DNA from 2 places in the Marinobacter sp. LV10R520-4 genome. Region 2 is predicted to be linked to the other one. Evidence: riboswitches for the same ligand, from Rfam matches in the RefSeq annotation. Region 2 holds a riboswitch; the other holds the start of a gene.
What was found. Region 2 has a riboswitch for thiamine pyrophosphate ahead of thiB (thiamine ABC transporter substrate binding subunit). Riboswitches for the same ligand answer to the same signal wherever they lie in the genome.
Positions count from the first base shown of each region.

Region 1: it holds a riboswitch for thiamine pyrophosphate, as region 2 does, so the genes downstream of both, ATG98_RS08790 (3-oxoacyl-ACP reductase) here and thiB (thiamine ABC transporter substrate binding subunit) in region 2, are expected to answer to the same signal.

Region 1 is NZ_PDJM01000001.1:1,807,223-1,816,684, reverse strand. Features, by position in the region: gene ATG98_RS08810 (DUF1499 domain-containing protein) at 130-915, shown strand; gene ATG98_RS08805 (mechanosensitive ion channel family protein) at 915-3,191, shown strand; gene ATG98_RS08800 (thiazole synthase) at 3,273-4,073, opposite strand; gene ATG98_RS08795 (LLM class flavin-dependent oxidoreductase) at 4,170-5,486, opposite strand; gene ATG98_RS08790 (3-oxoacyl-ACP reductase) at 5,486-6,259, opposite strand; TPP riboswitch at 6,307-6,403, opposite strand; TPP riboswitch at 6,493-6,601, shown strand; gene ATG98_RS08785 (sodium:solute symporter family protein) at 6,721-8,160, shown strand; gene ATG98_RS08780 (alpha/beta hydrolase family esterase) at 8,207-9,397, opposite strand; gene ATG98_RS08775 (CopG family transcriptional regulator) at 9,430-9,462, opposite strand, start outside.
Region 2 is NZ_PDJM01000001.1:3,529,129-3,538,590, forward strand. Features, by position in the region: gene pgsA (CDP-diacylglycerol--glycerol-3-phosphate 3-phosphatidyltransferase) at 1-9, shown strand, start outside; gene ATG98_RS17125 (ABC-type transport auxiliary lipoprotein family protein) at 46-669, opposite strand; gene ATG98_RS17130 (MlaD family protein) at 666-1,604, opposite strand; gene ATG98_RS17135 (ABC transporter ATP-binding protein) at 1,604-2,446, opposite strand; gene ATG98_RS17140 (MlaE family ABC transporter permease) at 2,447-3,595, opposite strand; gene ATG98_RS17145 (ATP-binding cassette domain-containing protein) at 3,653-4,279, opposite strand; gene thiP (thiamine/thiamine pyrophosphate ABC transporter permease) at 4,272-5,951, opposite strand; gene thiB (thiamine ABC transporter substrate binding subunit) at 5,964-7,025, opposite strand; TPP riboswitch at 7,074-7,166, opposite strand; gene ATG98_RS17160 (TetR/AcrR family transcriptional regulator) at 7,490-7,990, shown strand; gene yghU (glutathione-dependent disulfide-bond oxidoreductase) at 8,059-8,934, opposite strand; gene ATG98_RS17170 (carboxymuconolactone decarboxylase family protein) at 9,030-9,462, opposite strand, start outside.

The DNA of each region.
Region 1 (9,462 bases), 1.7 Mb from region 2:
CTGCTGCGTGCCAGCGGTTAAGCCTATGTCGCCTTGAGACTGCACCTCATTGCACACTATGCTTGTTAGCAGAACCAAGCCAATGCTGCTCTTATTAAAAGTAGCTCAACAAAACCAGGAGTTATTACTATGTCATCGCTTTCACAACCCTATCGTCGCGGTGGCAAGTGGCCTGCACTGTGCGCCTGGCTGGCAGTCATCGCGCTGATGACCGCCAGCTCTCTGATGGCCGTATCGGGGCCAGCGTTTCGCATGGAATGGATCGCGCTGGGCGATGCCTTTAGCTGGCTGCGAATGGGCGCGCAACTGGCAGCGGTGGCTGCCATATTGGGCATACTGACCATTATAGTCGCAGGCCTTTGTAAACGTTGGGGTGCGGTTCTGACCGGCGCTGTGGCCGCCGTCGTGGCGGTTACGATGATTGCTATGCCGGTGCAAATGCAGCAACGGGCGCAAACGGTACCGCCTATTCACGACATTACCACCGACATGGACAACCCGCCGGCGTTCGTAGCCCTGGCCCGCGCCCGTGAAGAGGCGCCCAACGCTGTGGATTATCCCGGCATTGATACCGCGCGCCAACAACAGGTCGCTTACCCGATGCTGCAACCCATCACGCTAACGGTGCCTATGGCGCAAGTGCAAACAGCGACACGGGACCTGATTGCGGCTCGTGGTTGGAAACTGGCCGAGGCCAGCCCAGCAACCCTTGAAGAGACGGCCATCACTCTTGAAGCAACAGCCACCACCCGCTGGTTCGGCTTTAAAGACGATGTGGTAGTTCGCCTGACCGACACCAGCGATGGCGTGCGCGTAGACATGCGCTCCGCCTCACGCCTGGGCAAAAGCGACCTGGGCACTAACGCCGAACGAATACAGGATTTTCTGGAAGATCTACAACACGCGGTGCGCTGATGATGCTGCCGCAAGAAAAAGGCCAGCCCATGGGTTCCCGTTTTTTCACGGCACCCATTTTTGCGCTTGTTATCGGTGTTGCGCTGCTGTGCATGACGGTCACCGCAACCCAAGCCCAGGGATTGTCGCTACCAGCAATTCCAGGGTTATCCGGATCGGGCCAGGATGAACAGGAACAAACGGCTTCTGCGGAAGAGCTGAGCCAGTCACTTGAAATTACCATTCAAGCCCTGCAAAACGACAGCAGCCGCGAAGAGCTGATCAAACAGCTGCAAACCCTACAACAGGGTCTGCAGGCGCAGGCCAGTGAAGATCAGCGCAACTCGCCTGCTCAACAAGGCTTGCTGGGAGCGCTGGCCGAATTTTTTGACGATCTGACACGCTCTGACGGTGCCGCTGGTGAGTCACTGGGGCGCTGGAAAGTCAATTTTGACAACGCATTGAGCGCCAGCAAGGGATTGATAGCCGCTGCCTCATTCAAGGGGGTGGCAGAGACTGCCATCGGGCTGGCACTGGGGGTGGCGCTTCTGTACAGCCTGTCGCGCCTGGCCCGAATGCTGTTTATGCGCCGCGACTGGCCGCTGGAAATGCCCCGGCGCGCCAAGCCCTGGATGCTGATGGCGCATTTTGCGCGCCGGATCATTCCCTGGATTCTGACCCTGGTTGGCCTGTTCCTGCTGTTGGGCCTGCGCATGCTGGAAATTTCAGACGCCGCGCAAACCATCGTTCTGGTATTGGCTTATATCAGCCTGTGCGGGCGCCTTCTGACGTCATTATTCGATGTGATGATTTCGGTTTTCTCCAGCGGCCACCGAACCACCGCTGTTACTATTTTACACAGGCGCACGCTATTCCCCCTGTTCATTATTGGTGCTCTGTTCGCTTTGTCAGACGCTCTGGGGTCGTCAGAGCTGGTGTCGCAGCTAGGCGCCGATCTGGCCTCTACTTTGGCGCTGGTGTTCAGCATGTTTGGTGCCCTGCTGGCAATCTTCGTGATTATCCACAACCGCCGCCCGATCACTCATCTGATTCGTAACCAGCCGTATAACCAGCGCAAGAATCAAGGCGTATGGCGGGAACTGGTCGGCCTGCTAGCACGGCTCTGGCATATTCCGTTATTGCTGGCGCTTAGCGCCTCTATGGTCGCTGTTTTTGCCAAAGGCGGTTCAGGCGATGCGGCCTTGGGCAAAGCGCTTACGGTTTCACTGGTGCTGATTGTCACCCTGGCGGCGCAAGGCGTTGTCGGCATTCAAAAAAGCAGCTCTCGTCACAAATCCCTGAGTACCTTCAGCCGGCGCCTGGTGAAATTCGGCTACCGCCTGCTGCAAATTGCGTTATGGCTGGTCTTTTTTGAGATAGCGCTGCAGGCATGGGATTTGTCCCTGTTAGGGCTTGCCGACAAGCCATCCCTCAGTGCTGGCCTGGCGGACAGTTTGTTTGCACTGACGGTTACCGGGCTAATCGCCAGTTTGACCTGGACTTTTGCCGACGAACTTCTGGAGCGCGCTGTACGCCGCGGCGACCGTAAAAAACGCCTGAGGGCGGCCCGCGCCCAAACCATTGTTCCTATCGCCCGCAACACCATTCTGGTGACGATTATTGTGGTGGCCTTTCTGGTCAGCCTTTCCATTGTCGGGGTGGATGTAACACCGCTGCTGGCCGGTGCCGGTATTATTGGCCTGGCGGTCGGTTTTGGTGCCCAAACGCTGGTACAGGATTTGATCACCGGGCTGTTTATTGTGGTGGAAGATTCAATGTCGGTGGGCGACTTCGTGGAAATCAACGGCTTTATGGGCACGGTAGAAGGTTTCAATCTGCGTACCGTGCGGCTGCGGGATCTGGAGGCGGTGGTACACCACATTACCTTCAGCAAAATCAGCTCTATTCACAATATGTCGCGCCAGTTTGGCATTGCCCTGATAAAAATTCGGGTACCGCCGGAGCTGCCCATTGATGACGCCATCAAACTGATGACCGACACCGCAGAGGAACTGCGTGCAGACCCCGCCATGCGCTGGCTTATCTGGTCGCCCCTTGAGATGCAGGGTATTCAAGCGTTTGAAGATGGCTGCCCGATATTGCGCATGCGTATGCGCACCAAACCAGAGTACCAGTGGGATGTGTCACGAGCGTTCAATCTACTGCTGAAGCGGCGGATGGAAGACCTGTATCTGGACGTGGCCGCACCCCGCATCAGCGTGCAAATGGCAGCCGAAGGCGGCGCCCGTTCGCCAGGTCGCGGTGGTCCGGCCGTCAATATTGAAAAACAGGATTAACGGACCAGAAAAAAACAAGCTCCGCGAATATAACGGAGCCTGGCAACAGACAACTCTACTCTACATCTAAAAATAGCGGTGTCAGGCGCTGGCGATGCGCCCGGCCAGCGGTGATGACGGATCTGCCAGTTGGCGGCGGGGCATCCGCCCGGCCAGAAATGCTTCACGCCCGGCTTGCACCGCCAGGCGCATAGCGCGGGCCATGGCAACAGGGTCTGGCGAATGGGCAATGGCCGAGTTCATCAATACCCCGTCGCACCCAAGTTCCATCGCCATAGCCGCCTCGTGAGCGGCACCAATACCGGCATCCACCAGCACCGGCACACTGGCGCGCTCGACGATCAGGCGAATATTGTGGGGATTTTGAATACCAAGGCCGGAGCCAATCAACGAGCCCAAGGGCATAATCGCGCAGCAGCCGATTTTTTCCAGCTCCAACGCCACAATGGGGTCGTCGCTGGTGTACACCATCACGTCAAAGCCATCACGAATCAGCTCTTCGGCGGCCTTCAGGGTTTCCACCACATTCGGGTAAAGGGTGGACTCATCCCCTAGTACTTCCAGCTTGACCAAGTTGTGGCCATCCAGCAGTTCACGGGCCAGCTTGCAGGTGCGCACCGCAGAACGGGCATCGTAACAGCCAGCGGTATTGGGCAGCAGGGTGTAGCGGTTTGGCGGCAGGAAATCCAGCAGGTTGGGCTCGTCGGGATTCTGGCCAATGCTGGTGCGACGCACGGCAAAGGTTACGACCTCGGCGCCGCTTTCGTATAGCGCACGCGCGGTTTCATCGTAGTCTTTGTAGCGGCCGGTACCCACCATAAGGCGCGATGTGAACTGCCGCCCTGCGATCACCAGTGGTTTGTCCAAGGTTTGTTCTGTCATGTTGTGTTCCTGTTTGTGTGGGTACCTACTTGCACAAGCGGAGACTGTTGCAAGTGTTTGTACCGTGATTTGATATTGGGCAGCAAAAATAACGTTTCAGCGACGATCAGGCCTGGCCAACCCTAAATGTTCGCGCAGAGTGCTGCCCTGATACTCAGTACGAAACAGCCCGCGACCTTGCAACACCGGCACCACCTGCTCGATAAAGTCTTCAATACCACCGGGCAGCGACGGCGGCATCAGGTTAAACCCATCGGCGCCTTCGTTACGGAACCAGTGCTCCATCTTGTCGGCAATCTGCTCGGGTGTGCCAATCATGGTGCAGTGGCCACCCCCCGCCGCCAGCCGGCCTAACAGCTGGCGCAGAGTCGGCTGTTCGGTTTCGATAATGCGTAAAATGGTGCTGTAGCGGCCCTGCGGCCCGCTAAACTCTTCCAATGGCGGCAGCGCTGGCACCGGTGCATCTAGATCCCAGCCCGAACAGTCCTGGCCGATAAACATGGCCAGCTGGCGCAAAGATGAATCCACGGGTAACAGCTCGTCAAGCTCACGCTGTTTGGCTTTTGCTTCCGCTTCGGTGGGTGCCACGTAAGTGACCAAGCCCGGTAGGATCGGCACATACACCTCGCGGCCCGCGGCTTTCACCCGCTGTTTGATGTCGCGGTAATAGCTTTGCGCCGCCGGCAAATCGTAGGCAACGGCATAAATCGCCTCAGCGCATCTGGCCGCCAGCTCCCGCCCGGGCTCCGACGCGCCGGCTTGAAACAATACCGGGTGCCCCTGCACCGGGCGCGGCACGTTCAACGGTCCGTCTACCCGAAAAAACTCTCCTTGGTGGTTTATCGGTCGCACCTTGGCGGGGTCGGCGTAATGGCCTTGGCGATCAAACCGCAAAGCGTCATCAGCCCAGGAGTCCCACAATCCCAACACAGCCTGCACAAACTCGTCGGCGCGGCGGTAACGCTCGGCGTGGCCGGGCATAGCGTCATAACCGTGGTTGCGGGCTTCTACATCAAACATCGAAGTAACCACGTTCCAGCCAATGCGGCCGCCGGAGATATGATCCAGCGATGCGACTAAACGCGCGGCGTGAAACGGTGTGTAAAAAGTGCTGGATACGGTGCTGATAAACCCGATTTTTTCCGTGGCCCGGCTCATGGCGGCCATGGCCGTTAGCGGCTCCAGGTAAAACCAGCTGCCGTCTGACACATTGCCCGCCGAATTGCTGTCGGCGAAAAATACGGCGTCCAGCTTGCCCCGTTCGGCGGTTTGCGCCAGGCGCTCGTAATAGCGAATGTCTCCCAACTGCTCCACCGCCGACTGCGGGTGGCGCCAGGCTGCTCGATGATGGCCACAACCCATCAGAAACAGGTTGATGTGCATCATCCGTTGATGTGAACCGGAGGCCGCCATCAGTTTTTCACCAATCCGCCGTCTACCACCAGGTTCTGCCCGGTTACCGAGCGCGACCAGGGTGACGCAAAAAACAAGGTAGCATCGGCAAACTCTGCCGGCGTGGTCACCCGTCGCAACGGTGTGCTGGCGGCGATGAAATCGAACACCGCCTCAGGCGTTGCAGCAGATGCGTCCGTGGTGCGCAGTAGACCACCCGACACCATATTCACGGTGATGTTATCCGGGCCCAGATCCTGCGACAGGGTACGGGTAAGCGACAGCAAAGCCGCTTTACCCGCAGTGTAATCGTGGTACGGCACCACCGGGTTCTGGAACAAGTTTGTCCCCACATTCACAATGCGGCCAAAACCCTGTTCGCGCATACCAGCCAGCGCGGCCTGGGTGGTGTTCAGCGCGCCACCCACCACGCCGGCAAACTGCTGGTTCAGATTCTCCCAGGTCAGCTGATCCGCATTCGGGCGAGCATCGCCGTTGAACGAGAAATCTGGTAAGGCATTATTGATTACCGTGGTCACCGGAAACCCGAAATGTTGCCGGGCCTGGGCAAACATCGCCTGCACAGCGGCGCGGTCGGTCACGTCAGCCTGCACCGCAAGGGCACGTACCGGTTCTTCAGCGGCCAGTTTGTGCGCCGCTTCGGCGCTGTTGCGGTAGTTAATGACAACGTTGGCGCCTTCCCGCAAAAACGCGCGCACCAGGTGTTCGCCCAAACCGCGGGCAGCACCGGTTATCAAAACCAGCTGTTGATCAAGACGGACGGATTTGTGCATAGACACCTCATGGCTGAGGCGAAGGTATGAATGGACAGATTGGGTGCGGGCGCACCCTCTGACATCCCTTCGCCAGTATGAACTGGATCAGGTTCAACGGGTGTGCTCTCAGCCCTGCAAAGCAGGACACCCCGTGTCGAGCCAAAACCATAGCACAACGGCGGCACGAATATGCAGGCCAAACCGCCATTAATAGCGGCAATTGACAAGTACGAACAGACTTCCTACTCTATTGCCATTCCTGGGGGCGCCATTGCGATGGCTGAGACTCCGCACTTAGTGCGGTAACCCTTCGAACCTGATCCGGGTAATGCCGGCGAAGGGAAGGAAAACGCCTGCTTTACGCTTGCCTGTGCGCCCCTTTCTTTCCCCGCTGCTTGTCTTGGTTGTCCCGGTTGTACTATTGACCCGCCACCTTTGGCGATGACGCTCCCGCCTGCCGCGGCAAGGAAAATTTACCCATGCTCAGCACCTCTACCGCCCTTATATGGCTGGTTTTATTCGCCGCACTTTTTGCGATACCCGGCCTGATTTACGCCCGCCACAAGCAAGACAAACTGGACGACTTTCTGGTCGCCCGCAACAGCCAGAGCAGCTCTGCCACCCTGCTAACCTTGCTGGCAACCACCATGGGTACCTGGATTCTGTTTGGCCCGGCCCAGGCCGCCACCTGGGGTGGCATTGGTGCTGTGACCGGTTATGCTCTGGGTGCCCTGGCACCGCGGCTGATCATGATTCCCTTGGGCAAACGCATTCGAACATTAATGCCCGAAGGCCACACCCTCACCGAATTTGTGCTCGGCCGCTATGGTCGCGTTATGTACGGCTTCGTGCTGGTGATCATGGTTTTTTATCTGTTTATCAGCCTGACTGCGGGCCTGACTGCCATTGCCAAAATGGTGTCTTTACTAGCGCCGGTGCCCTTATGGCTAACCGCCAGCATCGTCATGGGCGCCACTCTGCTGTACACCCTGTACGGCGGCCTGCGAGTCACCATTTTTACCGACCGGGTACAAATGCTGGTGATTTTGCCCTTTTTGGCGCTATTAATTGGCTTTGGCTGGAAGGCCACCGGTGGTCTGGCCCCGGCGATTCAAGGTTTGCAGGAAAAAGCTCCACACCTGCTTAACCCACTGGACATCAACGGCCTGAAATCCGGCCTGACCTTTTTCCTGGCAGTGGTGCTGACCGGGTTATTTTACCAAGGCACCTGGCAGCGTATTTTCGCCGCCCGCGATAACAAGGTTATCCGCAACGGTTTTATCATCAGTGGTCTGTTGAGTTTCCCCATCATTTTCATCATGGGTTTGTTCGGGCTGGCGTTTGTAGGCCTGGGCTTGCCGGGTGACGGTTCGGTGGCGCTGTTCAGCGTGTTGCTGGCGGACGTACCCGTGTGGTTTGCGATTGGCCTGTTACCCTTTGGGCTGGCGCTGATTATGAGCAGTGCCGACTCCACCATCAGCGGGCTGACCAGCATCATGGTCATAGACCTGCGCCGGCTGCTGCCAAAGTTGAGCAACCATAGCCTGCTGTCGCTGTCCCGCTGGCTGATTGTGTTGTTGTCGGTACCGGTGCTGTTTGTGGCGGCCCAAGGTTACAGCGTGCTTTACCTGTTTCTGCTGGCCGATCTGCTGTGCTGCGCCGCTGCTTTCCCGGTATTTTTTGGCTTCTACAACGCCCGTTACCAAAGCTACAACGCCGCGATTAGCACGTTTGCCGGCCTGGCTACCGGGTTAATGCTGTTTCCCGCACCGGGGGCGCCGCTCACCTATTTGCTGGAATCTTTCCTGCTCGCAACCTTTGTACCCATTGCGGTGTCGTTATTGTTGCTGCTAATGCCAAAAGGAGAGCGCTTCGATTTTTCCATCTTGGCGCAGCAGGTGCGGAAGCTGGAAGGGTAATCTGCAGCCGCTAATAGCCGGCTTACGATTGCCCTTAACGTGACGTCTACCGCTGCTCGACTTTTGAATGCGTCAGGAAAAAGCGCAGCATTTCCCCAGTCGCATCCGGACCTTTCGGGTCGGTATACGAGCCTTGAGGCGCACCACCGGCCCAGGCGTGGCCGGCGCCGTGAATCGACCACTGTTCAACAATAGCCTTGCCGTTGGCATCATGATGAGTCGTGCGGGTATAGGCATGGCCGTTGGGCACCTTCCCTTGTTCACTTTTGATATCAATCGCGTTTTTCGGTCCGCTGCCCGAGCCGATAGAGCTAGAATACTGCGCCGCAACGCGGTCGCCATTGCCAGGGTGTACCGTGGTGTCGCGGTCACCGTGGAATATGATGGCGGGAATTTTCTGATCCATTGACGACATTGCGCCAGCACCCGCCCTCTTGTTATTACGGCTTGCAAGAGGCGCGGCATCACCTCGCATGGCCGCAAGTGCTGAAGGTATACTGTGTGCGGCACCGTGGGGAAGACCAGAATGAACGCCCACCGCTGCGTATAAGTCCGGGTGGGTCATTGCAAGGGTGGTTGCCATGGCACCGCCGGCGGACAATCCCGCCACATAAACCCGTTGCTCGTCCAACTTATACTCATCGACAATCTGCCGCGTCATACCGGCAAGAATTGCCGGTTCGCCGTTCTCGCGTTGTTGATCGCTTGGTTTGAACCAGTTCCAACACTTGGAGTGATTGACAAAAGCTGTTTGAGCGGGATAGAGCACCAGACACAACTGCGATTCCGCAAGCGTGTTCATACCCGTACCAGCCGCAAAATCATCCGGATTCTGGGTACATCCGTGCAGCATAACCACCAGCGGCAGGGACTGGCCGTGATAACCACTGGGAATGTACAGTTTGTAGTCGCGGCTGCCCGTTTGATTAGTAAAGGTGTCACTGTTAAACGTTGCACCTTCGGGTAGCGCTTCGACGGAAGATGCCAAACCTGTGCTCAACCCGTTCAAACCCGATAGTTTGCCGCGCAGAAGATCGCCCACAGGCTTAGCCCTGTCTGGCGTGCCTTGGCCCGCCATGCGTTCGGCTGACACAGGCTTGACCACTTTATTTAGGTTCGACGTGCCGTGCAACGCTCGCTGTATTATTGCGGTCGCTTCCTGCAGTTGGCCCGCTTGAGTCAATCGAGTGGCTTCTTTCAGATTGGCCATAAGCGTTTCGTTGATTGAACGATTCATGGAAATGTCCCTCGGCGTGAATGAATACACTACTAATAGATTCTGTCCGCCAAGGCGGCCTTGAC
Region 2 (9,462 bases):
CGCAAGTAAGCGTTCAACCTGCGCTTAAGGCGACTGGTTTTCCGGTTACCGGTTGGCCGATAGCCCTTCGCAGGCGCTCGCCCAGAGCGCAAGCTCACTCATCAGGCGTTGCCCGGCGCCATCAAATGCAACAATCACATCGTCTAGGCTATTGCTGGCGGCGCTGGTTTTAATATCGAAGACCTGCGAGCACGCCGTTCTACGACTGCGATTTTCCATGATTTCGCTGTATAGGCGGATGACCACATCGCTTTGATTAGCGCCGGGTTGGCTTTGAAACGCCAGCAATTCGGTGACCATGGTCAGATCAGCTTCGGCCGGGCTAACGTCAGTAATTACCCGCTCAAAACCCTGACTTCTGCGCAATGCCGCAGTCATCGCATCGCGCATGATAACGGGCGCTGTGTCGCGCCAGCGCACGCCACCGTATATGCGAAATTCTGTAGCCTCGGGTTTTGCGAGAATGCGGGTGCTGTTGATGGGTTCAGAGGCCACCGGTGTGTCCACACGCAGACTAAAAGGCTGCTGGTCTCCAGCGCGGCCCAAGGTTAAAGGTGCGGGCGCGAAATCCATTACCCGTGGCGTCTCTGGAACCGGAAAAATGGTGCAGCCGGTCATCACCAGCGCGAACAGGGTGGCCGATACAAAACTCTTCGAATAGCGAATCATTGTGGCAATTCCTTGATAGTGTCTGCGCCCCAGAGTATTCCTGCCGGGTTCTCGTCCAGGCGGCGGGTAAAGCGGTTCAGGTTATTGAGTGTGTCACGTAATTCCCGCAGCGCCGGTGCCAGCTCGCCCATGCCCTGCAGCCCTGCATCCAGTGCGCCGGCGTTGGTGGAGGTGAGGGTGTCCAGCCTTTGCATAACGGCGTCAAAATTACCCAGGGCGCGGTCCATCGAGCGCAGCGCCGAGCGGCCTTCATTGCGCAACAGCGTATCGGCCGTGCCGGACACGTCGGCTATTTGGGCAGCGGCCTGGCTGGCAGTCGCGCTCGCCTGATTCAGATTTGCAAACAGCTCGTCCAGAGCGGCGCTTTTGCGCACCAGCGTTTCACTGGCCTCACGGGTATTGTTCAGAATGGCAGACACCTGCTCAATATTGTCAGCCGAAAATAACTGGTTGGCGTTACGGAGTAGTTGGTCGGCTTTATTCATGAGCATCTGACTGTTATCCAGCAGGCCGCTAAGCGCGGAGCGCTGGGCGTCAATAATCGGGGGATTCTTGCGGCTACCGATTAACAGCGGGCTGTTCTGGCTGCCGCCGCTAAACTCGATGCTCATGCTGCCGGTGATGTTCGCCAGTACCAGGCTGGCCCGGGTGTCTTCATGCATCGGGATAGTTTCATCGACGCGCACCAGTACCCGCACTTCCCCTGGATTTTTCCGTACCAAACGCAGAGACACAACGTCGCCCACGTTAACGCCGTTGTACAGAACCGGATTGCCTTCAGAGAGTCCACTGACGGTGTAGTCAAACGCCACCTCATACCAGGCCCACACCCGCTCGTTACTGGTTTTTCCGAGCCACAATGCGAACACCAGAGCGGCGGCGGCCGTGACGATCGTAAACATTCCAATCAGGAAGTGATGGGCCCGGGGTTCCATTATGATAACTCCTGCTGGGAATGGGGCACGTGTGATGCCTGGTTGGTTTGAACCGCATAGCTGGCGGCTCGGCCCCGTGGTCCAAGGAAATACTCCTGAATCCACGGGTCGGGATTTTCGACAACTTTCTGCAAACGGTCGGCCACCAGAACTTTTTTCTGCGACAGTACCGCCACCCGGTCACAACTGTTGTAGAGCGTATCCAGGTCATGGGTCACCAGAAACACGGTTAAACCCAGTGCATCACGCAGGGTAACAATCAGTTGGTCGAAGGCGCCTGCGCCGATTGGGTCTAGTCCGGCGGTTGGCTCGTCCAGAAACAGAATTTCCGGATCCAAAGCCAAGGCTCTTGCCAGCGCCGCGCGCTTGATCATGCCGCCGGATAACTCCGACGGATACTGGGTAGCCGCTTTTACTGACAAACCGGTCAGTGCCAGTTTCATGCGGGCAAGATGCTCGGCTTCCGATCGCGGCAGTTTACGATGCTCGATCAGGGGCAGGGCAATGTTTTCCTGAAGATTGAGTGAGGTAAACAGCGCGCCTTTCTGAAACAGAACACCAAAGCGCTGTTCGGTAAGCGAGCGTTGGCGAGAAGACAGCGCCAACAAATCTTTGCCAAACACCCGAATGTCTCCGCCTGACGGCTTGACTAACCCAACGATGCTGCGCATCAAAATCGACTTGCCGGTTCCAGATCCGCCGACCACTCCGAGGATTTCACCGCGAAACAGGTCCAAATCAAGCTGTTGGTGAACCACGTGACTGCCAAAGCGGTTTTCCAGGTTTCGCACCTGGATAATTGGAGCCTGGGATCTGTTTTCTTCATCCACTGTTTGAGTCATCTACCAGCCCATCTCCATAAAAAACAGCGCAGCGATGGAGTCGAACAGAATAACCATAAAAATCGACTGTACTACGCTGGATGTTGTGTGTACGCCTACCGACTGGGCGCTGCCGCTGACTTTGAAACCCTCAAGACAAGCCACAGCTGCAATTAGAAAAGCGAATATGGGTGCCTTGGACAAGCCCACCAAAAAGTGCTTCAACGCGACATCCTGCGACACAATCGATATGAATTGTGTTGGAGTAATGTCCAGCGTCACCGCACACACCAGGGCGCCACCCACCATGCCGGATATCATCCCCACAAATGTCAGCAACGGCAGGCTCACCATCATTGCAAGCACCCGCGGTAACACAAGCAGTTCGATGGGGCTGAGGCCCAGCGTGCGCAGCGCGTCCACCTCCTCATTCACTTTCATGGCGCCAATCTGGGCGGTGAAGGAGCTGGCTGTTCGGCCAGCCAGCAGAATAGCCGCCAATAAAACGCCAAATTCCCGCAGGAACGAAAACGCCACCAGGTTAACGGTGTAAATGGTGGCGCCAAAATCGGCCAGTACCGTGGCCCCGAGGAAAGCGACAACGGCACCCACCAGAAAGGTGAGCAGGGCCACAATGGGTACCGCATTCAGCCCGGTGTCTTGAACCGCAGCTACAAAAGCCGTCATGCGCCAGCGCCGTGGGTGCAGTGTTGTCCACGCCAGGGCTGCAATAATCTGGCCGATAAAGCCAATAAGGGTAACAACGAGCTGGTACAACTGTTCGACCCAGGCGCCTATATCGCGCAACATACCAGACAGCGTAAAGCCGGGTGGGGCTGGCAGTGGCTGTTGACCGGCCATGGCAGTTGCGACCGCACTCAAAAGCGCGGCGGTTTCGCGACTAATCGCTTGCGGGTTATCCGCTAGCCATTGCTCCAGTTTATGGGCCCCAATGAGTTCGGCCAGCAGTGACGCACCGGCGGTGTCTATGCGCCCCAACGTTTGCAGGTTCAGTGTTTGATAGCGGTCGGAGTCTTGGCCAGCTGCGGTAACGGATGAGTAGAGGGCGTGGTAGTAGGGCAGGGTCCAGTCGCCGCAGGCGCTTATTTGGTCACCGTCGATCAGCAGTTCGCCAGCGGCGCTCTGGCCAGGTTGTGAGTAATCCGACATGTCAGCACGGGTCACGTTGTTGCCAAACTCCCAGGATAATAACTAATGGATAGCAGCTTAAAGACTCCAGACCTTATCCGCCAGTACCTGGCGGTCTTCCGCATCGTGGCTGGCCAGTATCATCGCCACACCGTCGCGTTTTTGTTCCAGCAACAGGCCGTGCAAAATATGACGGGCGTCTGGATCAAGCCCGGTCAGGGGTTCGTCCAATAGTAACAGGGGCTGGCCGCGCAGCAGTGCTCGCAGCAAGGCCACCCGCTGACGCTGACCGCCGGACAGTTGCGCCGGGCGGCGCTTGCCCATGCCGGCCAGACCCACGCGCTCTAAAGCAGCGGCGATGGTTTGCTTCTGTGTGCCTGACAGCTTTAATCCCGGATGAAGGCCAAGGCCGATGTTATCTGCAACGTTCAGGTGCTCAAACAGATTGTGCTCCTGAAACACACTGGTGATCGGGCGCTCCCAAGGTGGCAATGGCGTCAATTCCTGCTGGCGCCAGCGAATAGAGCCGCCACTTGCTTGCAGGAACCCGGCAAGCAGATTGAGCAGGGTGGATTTGCCAGAACCACTGACGTCATGAATAGCAAGGCATTCGCCGGGTGCCAGCGTAAAATCAAACTGCCACTTTGGCCCATGTTGGTCGGGTGAAGTCGGGTAGTGAAAACCTAGACCGGAAACATCAAGCATGGCGAATGTCCATAACGGATAGGTTCTGCGGTCGGGCGAATGGGCGTAAGCGGGCGGCGCGGGTAAGAACATGAGCCAGGCTGAATATCATCAACAACAGTAGAATAAGCCAAAGCCCAGTAGCCGCTGCTGCAACCAGTTGATAGCTGCCGAGCTGCTGGTACAGCAGCACCGGAAGCGTGGGTGCACCAGGCGAGCCAAACAGCGCAATCACCCCAAAATCGCCGAGAGAGAGGCCGACCCCGTAGGCCAGCGCCAACGCTAATGGCCGCTTGAGCCGCGGCCAGTGCAACCAGCGCCAGCGATACCAGCCCAGAATGCCCAGCTGGTCAGCTTGCTGCCGGCTTGACTGGTCCAGGCTCGCCAGCGGCCCGCGGACCAACTGCAGAATAAAGGGCAGCGCCATCATGGCGTTTATCAGCACTACCAGAAGCATTCCCTGGCCGGCTGCGCCCAGGCTTGGGCGAAACAGCAGAAACAGACCGGTTCCCAATACCAGTGGAGGCACTATTAATGGCAGGTAGCCGGCGCTGTGAGTGACCGTTTTTGCCTTGGGGAATTGCCCGGCCGCAACAATGGCCAGAGTGGCGATGACCGCCAACAGGCCTGCGGGCAGGGCAATCACCAGGCTTTTCACAGTGGCTTGGAATAGCGCTGTTTGTGGATCAAGCATGGGCAGCGTGGCCAGCCCAGGATAACCGCGGACGGCAATAGCCAGCAGCGGTAGCAGCAGGAAAACGGCGAAGGCCAGTATCAGTGTAGCGTCGAAAAATCGTGCGCCTCCGCGATTATCGCGTCGCGGCGGTGGTTGGCTGAAGCGTCGTTCCGACAACACACTGGTGTGCTCACCCATGCCCAGAACCAGCCACCACAGGCTCCCACAAATACCCAGCTGCACCAGTGCCAGCAAAGCGGCGCGGCCAAAATCGAACTCAAAACGCAGGGCCTGGTAAATGGCCACTTCCAATGTGGTTGAACCTGGCCCGCCGCCCAACGTCATTACAATGGCAAAACTGGTAAAGCACAGGGTAAACACCAGCGCCAGCAACCCGGGCAACACCGGCTTCATGGCCGGCCAGTCCAGAACCCGCCACAGCATAAAACCGCGCAGGCCCATTTGGCTAGCCAGGCGCTTTTGGCCTTGCGGTGTCGCCTCCAAAGCTTGAAGTAGAATGCGCGCAATCAGCGGGGCGTTAAAAAACACATGGGCCAAAACAATGCCGTTCAAGCCGTACAAGTTCCACTGCAGCGCCGGTGCAAAGTCACTCACAATCCCAGTGAGCCAACCCTGGCGGCCGTAAACGTTAACCAAACCAGAGACCACCACAATGGTGGGCATCACCAGGCTGAGCTCCATCAGCCGAAGCAGCAGGCCGCGGCCGGGAAACCGGGGTTGCCGCGCCAGCGCCCGGGCAACGGGAATGGCCAGCAGCGTGCTGATAAGCACGGACAGCAGCGCCTGCCAAACGGTAAAACTAACCACATTGCGCAGGTAACGGCTGTGCCAGAGTTCTGCCGGGTTTAGCGCCGGTGCTTGCCATAGTAGGGCGCCCACGCCTGTGGCCGTCAGCGTGATTATGGCCAGGGCGATCAGCAGGCCGGGTGCCAACTGCCAGCCGGGGTGGCTCAGGGGCGCGCGATGGGTTTTATAAAAGCTCAGCGGATTTTGCATTAGCCAGCTCCGCTAGCGTGTCATGGCTTCCAGCCACTCATCGACCCATTCGCGACGATGTTGTGCCACCTCGGCCGGATCAAAAAACAGAGTGCGGGACGGCTGTATCAAACGGTTAAAAACATCGGGCAATTCGGCGCCCAGATCAATAGCCGGGTACATAACGTTCTTCAGCGGAATATGGCGTTGAAAGTCGGCGCTCAACATGAAGTCCAAAAACTCCCTTGCCAGCGCTTTATGTGGTGAACTGGCGACCACCGCCGCTACTTCTACTTGCAGGTAGTGCCCCTCGCTGAACGCCGCTGCCTGATAGCGCTCGGTCTTGTCGATGGCCATGTGGTAAGCCGGTGAGGTGCTGTAAGACAAAATCATTGGCGCTTCACCGTTCATAAACAATGAAAAATAGCCGTCACTCCAGCTCTTTGTGGTGGTCAGGATTTTTTTCTGCAACTGTTCCCACTTGGCCCCGGCATCGTCGCCGTAAACGTGGCGCATCCAAAGCAAAAGGCCAAGGCCAGGTGTACTAGTGCGCGGGTCCTGAATAATGATCTTCAAATCATCCGGTGCCGCAATCAGCTCAGCCAGATTTGTTGGCGGGTTGGCCAACTGCTCGGTGTCGTAAACAAACGCGAAGTGGCCCCAGTCGTAGGGTACGAATAATGGGTCTTGCCAGAGGATAGGCAGATTGAGAGCGTCCAGGTTTACATTGTGCGGCGCCAATAGCCCAGTGGCGCGAGCCAGTTCCATGGTGCCGGTGTCTAGGCCCAACACCAGGTCGGCTGAGCTGCTGGTACCTTCTAGCCTCAGTCGCTGTAGAATGTCTCCGCCGCTGTCGAGCACCACATAATTAAGTTGGCAGTCACAGCGCTGCTCAAACGCCGTTTTTACCGCCGGCCCCGGCCCCCATTCCGCTGCGAACGAGGGGTGGGTGTATACCGTTAAATCTGGGTTTTCGGTAGCGCTGGATAAACTGGTAAAAATGAGGATAAAGAGCCCTAAAACTGTCTGGGTTTTAGCAGGGAGTAGGGCAGTCTGACTCTTTTGAACAACGCGTTGGAACAGCGAATACGGCATGGTGGTTAAACCTCAAAATCCGGTTTTGGGGCACCATACGCGGTTTTCGGCCGATTAAAGCTCAATTCCTTCGCCGGCATTATCCGGGGCAGGTTCCGCGGGTATGGTCTCAGCCTGTTGGAGGCACCCCGTTGAGATGGGTGAGTATAACAGCCTAAGCCTTATAAGGACGACACCGCAGATCGACAAAACTATACCAACATGCAAAGACAAGCTTACCGTCTTGACGCAGCATAGGAGATCATATCAAACACGGTGGTATACCAAGGTTTCGTGAAAATATTTAACCAACGCATCCACTGCGCAAACCCCACCAACCGGAACAGAACCGCGTGATATTGGGAATTTATCAGGTTGTAGCTGTACTTGAGTAGTTGTTCAATACAAAATCGGATGATGACTTAAAATTTTCCCTGAAGCTACGTCTCAGCCTCAAAAATCTGGAATTGACCAGGGCTCGCGCGATGATTCACAACCGGCAAGACTCTCTGGAGCGGGCTCTTCAGCTGTTCTGGCAAAAGGGCTTTCATGCCACCTCGTTGAAGGATCTGGAGAAAGCACTCGATATGCGACCGGGTAGTATCTATGCCACTTTTGGCAGCAAAGATGGGCTTTTTCAGGAGTCCTTGGAGCGTTATGCCCGCTTGGGGCTGGCCGAGTTTGAGCGCACTTTGAACGCTTACCCATCACCATTGGCTGGGTTGGCCGCCTGGCGCAAGGCCGAAGATTTGTTGGCAGGCATGGAAGAACGCTTTATTGATCGTTTTGATGCGGCACAGCAGATCGGGGAACTGGATGCCCGGCTTGATCCCGTTCGCCTTGGGCGGCGCTTGCAGGCAGAAGTAATGGGGTTACGCGCTTTCGCCCAACGTGACGTCAACAGTGCGACTGTTCATGCTCTTGCTGAAGATATGGCACTGTCCCTGGAAGCTCTGCGTAAGGACGGTGTTACAGATAAACGCTAATATTTATCGCGTATTTGCCTGCTCTTGTTGCCTTAGGGCAGGGAGCAGGCTTCTTCAAGGCAGACTGTTTAGTCGATCGTTTTAGGTGCCAGTTTTTCTTGAGTTTTCAAATCAAAATCCGAGGCATCATGCCGCTCGTGCAGTTGCTCTGAAAGCTCACCCCAAGTGCGGTTGACTTTGCGGCCACGTTTGACAGCGGGGCGTTCAAAGATCTCTTGTGCCCAGCGGCGCAGGTTCTTGTAGCTTTCGACCTGCAGGAATTCACCCGCACCATAGGCCTCTCCCAGCACCAAATTGCCATACCATGGCCAAGTGGCTATGTCGGCAATGGAATACTCGTCTCCGCCGAGAAAACGGTGCTCGGCTAGCTCCCGGTCAAGCACGTCCAGTTGGCGTTTCACTTCCATCGTGAAGCGATTGATCGGGTATTCTAACTTCTCGGGTGCATAGGCGTAGAAGTGCCCGAATCCGCCGCCCAGATAGGGCGCTGAACCTTGCAGCCAGAACAGCCAGTTCAGTACTTCGGTGCGTGCAGCCGTGTCCTTTGGAAGAAAGTGCCCGAACGTCTCAGCCAGATAAAAAAGGATCGCACCGCTTTCAAAAACTCGGCTGCCGCTCTCCGTATCAAACAGAGCCGGGATTTTCGAGTTTGGATTTACGTCGACAAAGCCGGATGAAAACTGGTCGCCTTCGCCAATCTGGATCAGGTGAGCATCGTATTCGGCCCCGGTTTCACCGATGGACAGCAGCTCTTCGGCCATGATGGTGACCTTCTGGCCATTGGGTGTTCCCATCGAATAAATCTGCAAAGGGTGCTTTCCACGCGGCAGCGTCACCTCATGTGTCGCGCCGGCTATGGGGCGGTTAACACTGGCCCACGTTCCGCCGCTTTCGGCGTCCCAGGTCCAAACCTGTGGTGGTGCATATTGATGGCTGTTCGACATGATCCTGACCCTCTTTTAGAAATAAATAAAGCATTTAATAGAGCAGCGACACGTCAGGGCGGGAAACGAGAACCGCCTCCGACTTGCTGGGCATATTAGTCAGCCTTGTGCCACTCAAACTTCTGGAACGGCTTGTCTATCGGCGTGTCGGCAAGGTGATTTGTGTAGTTGCTCATCACCTTCTGTGCGGTGCCAAGAATGACCTCAAGAATCTGGCGCTTGGTGAATCCGGCCTCCAGAAATGCTGCCACGGCGCTGTCATCCACGTTGCCGCGGCCGCGCACAACGGCGAGGGTGAAGTCGCGCAGGGTTTCCAGCCGGTCTGTCGGTAACGGTGTTTCGTTACGCAGAGCGTCAGTGATGCCGTCATCAACGTTCATGCTCTTGGCGATGCCGGTGTGTGCGGGCACGCAGTAATGGCAAGCATGTTCGACGTTGATGGTTTGCCACACCACGGTGGTTTCTTCGTCGTCGAAACTGCTATCCAGAAAGAGCTGATGAAGCCGCTGATAACCTTCAAGTAAGCCT